2 regions of the Rhodococcus chondri genome follow, and region 2 is predicted to be linked to the other one. Evidence: riboswitches for the same ligand, from Rfam matches in the RefSeq annotation. Region 2 holds a riboswitch; the other holds the start of a gene.

Region 1 (4,763 bases), on a different contig from region 2:
GAGCAGAACGTCACGGTCCTGCAACACGGTGCGCGCCAGTGCCGCCCGCTGGCGCATGCCGCCCGAGAGTTGGAACGGGCGCGCGTCCTCGAACCCCTCGAGACCGAACGCGGGAAACAGCTTTCGTGCGGCGGCCCGGGCGCGGGCACGGGAGACCCCCTGCACTTCCAGGCCGAGGGAGCAATTGTCGAGCACGGACCGCCACGGGAACAGCAGGTCCTTCTGCGGCATGAGCGCCGCCCGTCCCGGGGCCGCGGGTGCACCGCCGACGACGACCGACCCGGAATCGGGGGTGTCGAGACCGGCGATCAACCCGAAGAGGGTGGACTTGCCGGAGCCACTCGGACCGATCACCGACACGAATTCACCGGGCGCGATGTCGAAGTCGATACCGTCGAGGACCGGGGTGCCGTCGAACGCCCGGCGGAGTTCGGTAACGGACACGGCGGTCACGGACGGCTCCCGGTGGTCAGGGCCCACGGCGCGACGATCCGTTCGACGGCGTAGGTGAGCAGATACAGCAGCAGCGACACCGCGGCGGTGACAACGACGGCGGCCAGCACCAGATCGGTGCGGAAGGAGTTCTTCTGTGTCGCCATGTAGATGCCGAGACCGGAGGTGGCGCCGACATATTCGGCGAAGACCGCACCGACGACCGCGTAGGTGATGCCGATGCGCAGAGAGGTGAAGAAGCGGGGGAGCGCCGCCGGCATCCGCACGTACCGGAACTCCTGCCGGCGGGACGCGCCCATGCTGCGCAGCAGTGCCCCGGCGTCCCGATCCGCGGCGGCGAAACCCTCGATCAAGCCGATGGTCATGGGAAAGAACGTGGCGAGCGCGATGACGAGAACCTTCGGCAGCAGACCGAACCCGAACCAGATGATCATCAGCGGCGCGATCGCGATGATCGGCAGGGTCTGGGACACCACGAACAGCGGCACCAGCGCGCACCGCAGCCACGGCGAGAAATCCACCGTGGTCGCCAATACCCAGGCGAGGACCAGCGACACGGCGAATCCCACGACGGTGACCTGCAGGGTCGCCGCGGCATGGCCGGCGATGTCGCTGCGGTGGGCCCAGCCCTGATCGAGGACTCGGCTGGGCGCCGGCAGCACCTGGGGCCGGATATCGCCGACCCGCACATACAGTTCCCACATCGCGACGAGTACGACCGCGACGGTCACCGCGGGCAGCAGCGCCCGCATCCGCCCGGACGGGCCGGACGAGATGCGGGCACTGTCAGGAAGCGAGGTATTCATCGGTGAAGTACGACGACCAGTCCGGTTCCTCGGTGAGCGGTGCTCCGTCGGGTCCGGCGAGGAGTCCCGCCTCGTAGAGGAATCGGGAGTACCCGGTCCACTGCTCGAGGGTCATCGTGCCCACCCGCCCGTTTCCGTCGCGCAGGTGGTCGGCGGACAGCATCCGCTGACTTTCGAAGACGAGAGCCTCGTCGTCGAACACACCGGGGTTGGCGTCGATCACGTGCTGGGCGGCCCGGTCGGGATCCTCCGCGGCGATCTCGTAGCCGCGCTGGACGGCCTGCACGAAGTCGCGCGCCTGCTCCGGATGTTCCGCGAGCCAGTCCTCGTTGCCGTTGATCACGATGGCGTAGGCGTCGGGGAATCCGAAGTCGGTGTACGAGAAGTACCGCATGGGGAGTCCGCGGTGCTCTGCTTCGATGCCCTCCCAGGCCAGGTAGGACACGGTGAAGTCGGCGGTGCCGGAGTACACCGCCTCGTAGGCAGAGGTGCCGAGGGTGACGGAGGTGAAGTTGCCGTCGCCGCCGTCGGCGCGGATCACCTGTCGCAGCGTTTCTTCGTCCCCGGGGTCGCCGAAACCGGCGTAGGTGAGTCCGTCGAGATCCTTCGGCCGTGCGAGGTCGGTGCGGTCGGCCTTGACCGCGATGCCGGTGGCCCAGTGCTGCAGGGGAGCGAGCACCGAGACGACCTGCGCACCGGCCGCGCGGGAGAATGTGGTCATCGCCTGGGTCGAGATACCGAACTCGGCGTTGCCGGCGTCGACGAGCAGATCGGGGGTCGTGCTGTTGTAGGGCAGGATCTCGACGTCGAGTCCGGCGTCGTCGAACAGCCCTTCCTGCATCGCCACGTACAGGCCGGTGTGGTTGGTGTTCGGGGTCCAGTCCAGCGCGAAACGGATCGTGTTCTCGTCCGGCGAATCACTCGCACAGCCCGATACCGCGGTTAGCGCGGCTACGGCGGTGAGGACCCCGGCGATCAGTCCAGCGCGGCTACGAGATCGCCGCGGAGGATCCCGACCGGGCCGCCTCACGAGGCGGGCCACTGCTGCCGGTGGAGCGCGGTGTCCCAGAACATCAGTTCGTACCGGGTCGCGACAGTGAACGCGTCGAGCATGGCATCGCGTTCGGGTCCGGTCGCTGCTTCGGCGGCCGCGTCGACCAGTTCGCGGGCGGTCGCGACGGAGGCGTGGAACGCCGGATCGTCGTAGGTGGTGACCCAGCGGGCGTACGGGTGCGACGGGTCGGCTGCGAGAGCGTCGGCGGCCCGGCCTGCCAGCTCGCGGCCCACTTCGGCATAGATCCAGAAACACGGCAGTACCGCGGCCGCGCCGACGGCGTACGGCTCGGTGGACACCGTCGCCGTCAGGTACGAGACGTATCCCAGGCACGCCGGGGAAGGTTCGACGACCTCGCCGGTCTCGGGCAGCACACCCCCGGTGAGCAGCCCCTGGTGCAGCGACGACTCCTCGGTGGCCGCGGTAGCGGAGCTTGTGGCCCAGAACGCCCCGGTCACCGGCTCCGGTGACTTGGCGGCGAGCAGCGCCAGCGCTTTGGCGTAGCCCGCGAGGTAGAGGGCGTCTTGTTCGATGTAGAAGCGGAAGGCGTCGAGCGGCAGGGTGCCGTCGCCGAGGCGACGGAGAAACTCGAGATTGTCGACGGCGTCGCGCAGCACCTTCGTGCGCTCCCACAGAAGGTCGGTGAAACGACCGGTGTATGTAGGTGGTGAAACGGTTACAGGCATGGTCATGCCGAAACATCCCTTCGTCAGCATTACCTGACAGGTTCGACGGGTGTGATCTCAGCCCCGCATGTGCGGAGCACCCCGTGTCGGTCGGAAGCGACCATAGCACCCGGCTGTATCGGACCGGACGCAAGGCCGGTCAGGAGAGCAGTTGCGCGTAGTTCTCGCGGTGCTGGGCCGGGATGAGTGTGTTCAGCACGAAGCGGGTCTGCAGCCGGATGTACTCGTCGAGGCTGTAGATGGCGCCGAAGTGCCAGTGCTTGAGAGCCCAGCCGTGTGCAAGGAGCATGATGTCGAAGACCATCAGGTCGACATCGACCGGATTCATGACCGCCGCGGCGATTCCTGCATCGAGAGCGGCGCGCAGCGGAGCCGACGACTCCACTTCGAGTTCCTTGATGCGGGCCCGTCCTGCGGCGTCGAGAGTGCGGCTCTCCCGGTAGGTGAGCACGGTGGCGTTGAGGTTCTCGTCCACGATCTCGATGTAGCGGCGCATTCCGGCGACGAGCCGCTCGACCGGGTCGTCGCCGACGGCGTCCATAGCCGGTTCGAGCTGGTCGCGGAAGGCATCGAGGATGGTGAGAATGGTCGCCAGGAGTACGTCCTCCTTGCCGCCGAAGTACTTGTAGATCAGTCCGACGCTCACACCGGCCTCGTCGGCGAGTGCCTGCATCGACATCTGATGAAAGCCCGTCCGCTGCATGACCTCGACCGCGGCGTCCAGGACCTGCTTGCGGCGGGAGTTGGTGCGTACGGCACGCACGGCCTCTTCCACGGGCAGTGCATCGTGGTCGGTGGTCATGTCGTACTCCTCGTTGCCGCGCGGTCCGATCCACATTACCGACGGGGATCGTCGTGTTCCGTGCGGCCGTTCAGAAGGCCTCCATCAGGTGCCGGTACAGGTTTCGCTTCTGTTGCGGCACGACGGTGTTGAGGACGTACCGGGTCTGCAGCCGGATGTACTCGTCCAGGCTGTAGATGCGGCCGAAGTGCCAGTGTTTGAGCGACCATCCGTGCGCGAGCAGAACCAGATCGAAGACCATCAGGTCGACATCGACCGGGTGCAGGAGGCCGGCGTCGATGCCCTCCGTCAGCACTGTGCGTAGCGGGGCGGAGGTGGCGATTTCGAGCCGCTTGAGCATCTCCCGGCCGTCCGGGTCGAGCGTGCGGCTCTCCCGGTAGGTCAGGGCCACCGCGTCGAGGTTCTCGTCGACGATCTCGATGAATCGGCGGATGCCGGCGGCCAGGCGCTCGACGGGGTCTTCTCCCGCGGCCACCATCGCCGGCTCGAGCTGGTCCTGGAAGGCGTCGAGGATATCGGTGATGGTGGCGAGGAGAATTTCCTCCTTGTTGCCGAAGTAGTTGTAGAGCGAGCCCACGCTGACGTTCGCCTCGTCCGCGAGTGCCTGCATGGACATCTGATGAAAACCCTTGCGTTGCATCACTTTGGCGGCAGCCGTGAGGATCTGCCGGCGTCGGGAGTTGGCCCGTACCGCCCGCACGGCCTCGTCGACGGGCAACTCGATGGGTTCGGCCGGCATGGGGGTGTCCTCCTCGTCGCTCGGGGCCGCAGCGTCAGATTCCCAGATCCTTCGCGACGATCGTCTTCATGATCTCGGTGGTACCGCCGTAGATGGTCTGGATGCGTGCATCGACGAATGCGCGCGAGACCGCGTACTCGCGCATGTAGCCGTAGCCACCGTGGAGTTGCAGGCATCGGTCGGCGACCCGGACCTGCAGCTCGGTCGCCCACCACTTCAGGCG
Region 2 (5,403 bases):
CGCGATGCGTGGTGACGGGGACGGCTGGGCGCTCGGGCCCGACGGTGATCGACGGTGGGGCGTGCACGGTGCGGCCGGATTGCTCCTGCGTGCGCCCCTTCCGGACGGCACACCCGCCGTGCTGCTGCAGCACCGTGCGGCCTGGAGCCACCAGGGCGGCACCTGGGCACTTCCGGGCGGCGCCCGCGACAGCCACGAAAGCACGGTCGACGCGGCGGTGCGCGAGGCGCACGAGGAAACCGGAATCGACATCGCGGCGGTGTCCGTCCGCGCCGAGCGGGTCACGTCGGGGGCCACCGGCGGCTGGACCTACACGACAGTGATCGCCGATACGAGGACGCCACTCGGCACGACCCCGAACGGGGAAAGCACCGAACTGCGCTGGGTGGCCGAGGCCGATGTCGAAACGATGCCGCTGCACGCCGGTTTCGCCGAGGCCTGGCCGGCGCTGCGGACCCGTTCGGTCCGGATGCTGCTGGACACCGCCAACGTGCTCGGGGCGAGTGGCCCCACCGGCTGGTGGCGCGACCGTCCCGGCGCGACCAGCGTGTTGCTGGCGGATCTCGCGAAGGTGCTACCCCGCACCGTGGACCTGCCCGGCGGAGTGTTCGGCTGGGTGGCGCGGCTCGAGGCCGTGCTGGAAGGGCACGCGCGCGATGCCGCCGTCGACGACGCCCGCATTCCCGTGCACACCGCCGACGGCAGCGGCGACGACGAGCTCGCACGACTCGCGTCGAGCACCGCAACCGCCGTCGATCCGGCGGTGACCGTGGTGGTCACTGCCGACCGCGGGCTGCGCGAGCGGCTGCCGCAGCACACGGTCGCGCTGTCGCCGTCGACGGTGCTGGGATGGCTGTAGGCGACTCGACGTCGGCAACCCGTTTGCGACCCGGTCGGTGCGGCGGCGTCGAGGGAACCGGGAAGGTTCAGATCAGCCGGTAGTCACCGGCGCGGCGCACTGCAGCCTTCACGTCCGAGCGGCTGAGCTCGACGTCCTCCTTGTGTTTGAGGATCAGCCGGGACTCGCCGTCCGCGACGATCTCCACCGATACCGCCCCAACCCCGGGCACCGTGCCCACGTGGTCCTTGATGACGCGGGCGCAGCGATCGCAGGTCATGCCGGTAACCCGGTAGGTGGTGCTCTGCATTGCGCGGTTCTCCTCTAGATGCGGCCGTTGAACGCCTGCAGGGCGGCGTCCTCCCGGGTGCCGCCCCTGCCGTCGCCGTAGTCGGCGTAATCCTCGATCCACTCGATGGACCTTATCCATTTGACCATCTTGTAACCGTGGTTGGACTCGACCCGCAGCCGTAGCGGCGCACCGAGATGGATGTCGAGAGGCCGGTCGTTGCGCTCGTAGGCCAGGATCGTGTCGTCCTCCTCGACCATGTCCATCGACAGCACCGCGTAGAAGGGTTCCCGTTCCCGGTGGTCGTACATTTCCTGGGCGAGCCCGTGGGATGTGACCATCACGTAGCGGGCGTTCTCCGGGCGGGGGCCGAGGAGGTCGAGTACGTTCTCGAGCCGGACTCCGCCCCACTTGGACGTCGCCGTCCAGCCCTGCATGCAGGAGTGGACTGCGATGTATTCGGTTTTGGGTAGTGCCCGCAGATCATCGAGGCTCAGCCGGAGAGTCTCGCCGCCCGGTGTCCCGCCGACTTCGAGGCGCCAGTCGCGGAAGCCGGTCGCCTTGTGCGCGAGCCATTCGGTGGATTCGTCGGCGGTCGGTGCGAGCCCGTTGGTCCAGTGGTATTCGGAGATGTCCCTGTCGGTGTAGGTGCGCTGGGTGCCCATGCGCGGCTTCATCCAACCGAGGGTGAGTATGCGGACGGGTTCGGTGAGGGCGACGAGGACGCGCCGTGCGCGGACCCGGTCGGCGAGCGTGAGGTAGCTCAGGCCGATCCACAGCGCGATGGCGGCGACAATCGTCCCGAGCGCGATCGTGAAGGCCTGCGCGTAGCGGGCGGTGTCGGTGACACCGAAGACCATGTGCGGCAGGTTGTAATCGGCGTGAACGAGGAATACCAGTCCGATATGCATGAGGATGAACACGCTCATCAGCACCATGCCGATGAAGTGCAGGGAACGCGCGCCCTGGTGTCCGCCCCACAGCTCGACGTACCAGGGGAACCGGGAGCGGACCGCCGGGGCCATGGCGATGCCGGTGAGGATGAGCAGCGGCGCGAGAATGAATACCGCACCGGTGTAGGTGAGCATCTGCAGCGCATCGTAGGGCTGGAAATGCTCGATCGACGGGACGCCGAAGCCGAGGTAGATCGTCAATGATTCCCAGGCGTCGGGAAAGACGTCCCAGGAGGTCGGGACGATGCGTCGCCACAGTCCGGTAGCGAACAGCAGGACGACGTAGACGAGGCCGTTGAGCAGCCACAGGGTCACGCCCAGCCCGTGCCAGTGCCGGCCCAGTCCGATGTTCTTGTTACCGGGAAGTGTGAGCAGTGGACTTGCGCTGCGCTCGTCCATGAGCGAGGTGTAGACGCCCTCCTCCTGCGGCACTTTCCGGCGGGTGAACTTGATCCATTCGGTGCCGGGTTTGCAGTCGTTTCGCCACCAGAAGCGTGGAAGCGAGGAGATGATCTCCCAGCCGCTCCGCAGGACGATGCCCATGAGCAGGAAGTTCAGGAGGTGGGTGGTGCGCAGCCAGAGCGGGAAATCCGGGTCCATCACGGGCCTTTCGATTCGCAGGCAGCGGGCAGTGGGAGCCCACCTTGCGTGGCGATTCGCCGGGTTCGGTCGCGCACCGAGCAGCGCTCCCGCAGTTCGGGGCAGCCGACGAGCACCGAAATCGGAGAACATGATCATCCAGTTGTGGTTGCCACCCTAGAGGCGCCACCGGGAAGATTCGACCGGTATGACGATTCGTCCTCGTCAGGGGCGAAGCCTGCGCCCCGCGATCCGCATCGGCCGCTCAGCCGCCCAGAGCGGCCTTCAATGCGGCCGCGGCCGCGCGCGGATCGGCGGCCTTCGTGATCGCGCGCACCACCGCGATGCGGGTGACCCCGGCGTCGAGTACCTCCGGAAGCCGTTCGAGATCGACACCGCCGATCGCGAACCACGGCCGCTGTGGGCGCGACTGCGCGACCTCGCGGATCACGTCGAGGCCCGCGGCGCTGCGTCCCGGCTTCGTCGGGGTGTCCCATACCGGACCGGACGCGAAGTAGTCGACGCCTTCCTCGATGTCCGCGAGCGCAGCCTGCGCACGGCTGGCGGTCGACCGGCCGACGACGATGTCGTCGCCGAGGATGCGCCGCGCCTGCGCGACCGGAAGATCACCCTGGCCGAGGTGCAGGATGTCCGCGCCCGCGGCGAACGCGATATCGGCACGATCGTTGACGGCGAGCAGCGCTCCGTGCCGGGCGCAGGCATCGGCGAGGACCTCGAGCGCCGCGAGTTCCTCCCGTGCCTCGAGGCGGCCGAACTTCTTTTCCCCTGCCGAATCCTTGTCGCGCAACTGGATGATGTCGACGCCACCGGCGAGCGCTTCCTCCGCGAAATGTGCCAGGTCGCCCGTGTCGCGGCGGGCGTCGGTGCACAGGTACAGCCGGGCGGTCGCAAGGCGTCCGCGAGGATCGGGATGGTTGCCGCGATAGGTGCTCACGGACAAGACGGTAACCTCTGAAGAGAACGTGACAACACGGGAGTCCCGAGGAACGCGGGGCTGAGAGGGGGCCTGCCGGCCCCGACCGTTATGACCTGAACCGGATCATGCCGGCGCAGGGAGTGAGGTGGGATCAATGGCAACAGTATCCGTGGTCGGCGGCGGGGTGATCGGGCTGTCCGTAGCCTGGCGCGCGGCCTGTGCGGGCTGGACGGTGACGGTGCACGACCCGGCACCCGGTTCCGGAGCGTCGTGGGTGGCCGGTGGCATGCTCGCGCCGCTGTCGGAGGGCTGGCCCGGAGAGGATCGTGTCCTCGATCTCGGTGCCGCGTCGCTGCAACGCTGGCCCGACTTCGGCGCGCGTCTGCAGCGCACGGTGGACACCGAACTGTTCACCTCCGGGCCGTCGCTGACCGTCGCTCTCGACACCGCCGACGCCGCGGACCTGCGCACCATCGCCGACTGGGTGTCCGGGCACGGCCACGAGATGCGGATCCTGTCGCGTGCGGAGGTGCGCGCACTCGAGCCGGAACTGGGCCCGCGCATCCGGCTCGGTCTGCTCGCACCCACCGAACTGTCCGTCGACAACCGGGCCCTCGTCGACGCACTGCGCCGCGCTGCCGCCGAGACCGGAGTGCGGTTCGTCGACGCCCCGGTACGCGATGTCGCGGATCTGACCGCCGACCGGGTCGTGCTCGCTGCGGGGTCGGCGTCGGCGAAACTGTGGCCGGAACTGCCCGTCCGTCCCGTCAAGGGCGAAATCCTGCGACTGCGGACACGTCCCGGCGCGACACCGTCACCGCAGCGCACCGTGCGGGGCAGTGTGCACGGCCGGCCGGTGTATCTGGTGCCGCGCGACGGTGGTCTCGTCGTCGGTGCCACGCAGTACGAAGCCGTCGATACGCAGGTCACGGTTGCCGGAGTGCGGGATCTGATCGCCGATGCCGAAGCGCTGTTCCCGGCGATCGGCGAATACGAACTCCACGAGGCGAGCGCGGGGCTGCGCCCGATGACCCCCGACAACCTGCCGCTGATCGGCCGGGTGTCGGAGCGGGTGATCGCGGCGACCGGACACGGCCGCAACGGGGTGCTCCTCACTCCGATCACCGTCGACGCGGTTCTCGCCGAACTGGGCGACGAATCGCTTCCCGAGGCGAAATACGCCGATCCCCGACGATTCACGGAAGAAGGTGTGCGATGACGAATCCGGTATCGGTGGGCGTCACCGTCAACGGTGAAGAAAAGTACTTCGCCGAGGCGCCGACCATGACCGAAGTGCTGGCAGAACTGGGATTGCCGGAGAAGGGCATCGCCGTCGCACTCGACGGCGCGGTCTTCCCCCGTGGCCGCTGGTCCGAGAAGGTCGGCCGGGGCGCCCGCATCGAGATCATCACGGCGGTCCAGGGTGGCTGAGCATCGTGAGCCGGGACACGACCTGCCGCCGCTGACCATCGCCGGCCGCAGTTTCTCCTCGCGTCTGATCACCGGTACGGGCGGCGCCGCGAACCTCGCAGTGCTCGAGGAGGCGCTGGTGGCCTCCGGTACCGAACTGACCACCGTCGCGATGCGGCGCGTGGACGCGACGTCGGGCACCGGTGTGCTCGATCTGGTGCGGCGCCTCGGCATCGGCCTGCTGCCCAACACGGCGGGCTGCCGCGGCGCGAAGGAAGCAGTGCTCACCGCGCAGCTCGGACGTGAAGCGCTCGAAACCGATTGGGTCAAGCTCGAAGTCATCGCAGACGAACGCACCCTGTTGCCCGACGCCATCGAATTGGTCGCGGCAGCAGAG

The links. Region 2 has a riboswitch for thiamine pyrophosphate ahead of thiO (glycine oxidase ThiO). Riboswitches for the same ligand answer to the same signal wherever they lie in the genome.
Region 1: another riboswitch for thiamine pyrophosphate. It lies ahead of Q8814_RS24300 (TenA family protein); the one in region 2 lies ahead of thiO (glycine oxidase ThiO).

The regions. Positions count from the first base shown of each region.
Region 1 is NZ_JAUZMZ010000251.1:264-5,026, forward strand. It holds gene Q8814_RS24285 (ABC transporter ATP-binding protein) at 1-453, opposite strand, end outside; gene Q8814_RS24290 (ABC transporter permease) at 450-1,259, opposite strand; gene Q8814_RS24295 (ABC transporter substrate-binding protein) at 1,240-2,238, opposite strand; gene Q8814_RS24300 (TenA family protein) at 2,286-3,005, opposite strand; TPP riboswitch at 2,998-3,093, opposite strand; gene Q8814_RS24305 (TetR/AcrR family transcriptional regulator) at 3,139-3,801, opposite strand; gene Q8814_RS24310 (TetR/AcrR family transcriptional regulator) at 3,872-4,540, opposite strand; partial or broken gene Q8814_RS24315 (acyl-CoA dehydrogenase family protein) at 4,575-4,763, opposite strand, start outside.
Region 2 is NZ_JAUZMZ010000007.1:34,058-39,460, forward strand. It holds gene Q8814_RS02520 (NUDIX hydrolase) at 5-859, shown strand; gene Q8814_RS02525 (heavy-metal-associated domain-containing protein) at 927-1,148, opposite strand; gene Q8814_RS02530 (molybdopterin-dependent oxidoreductase) at 1,163-2,680, opposite strand; gene thiE (thiamine phosphate synthase) at 2,925-3,614, opposite strand; TPP riboswitch at 3,641-3,753, shown strand; gene thiO (glycine oxidase ThiO) at 3,751-4,815, shown strand; gene thiS (sulfur carrier protein ThiS) at 4,812-5,027, shown strand; gene thiG (thiazole synthase) at 5,020-5,403, shown strand, end outside.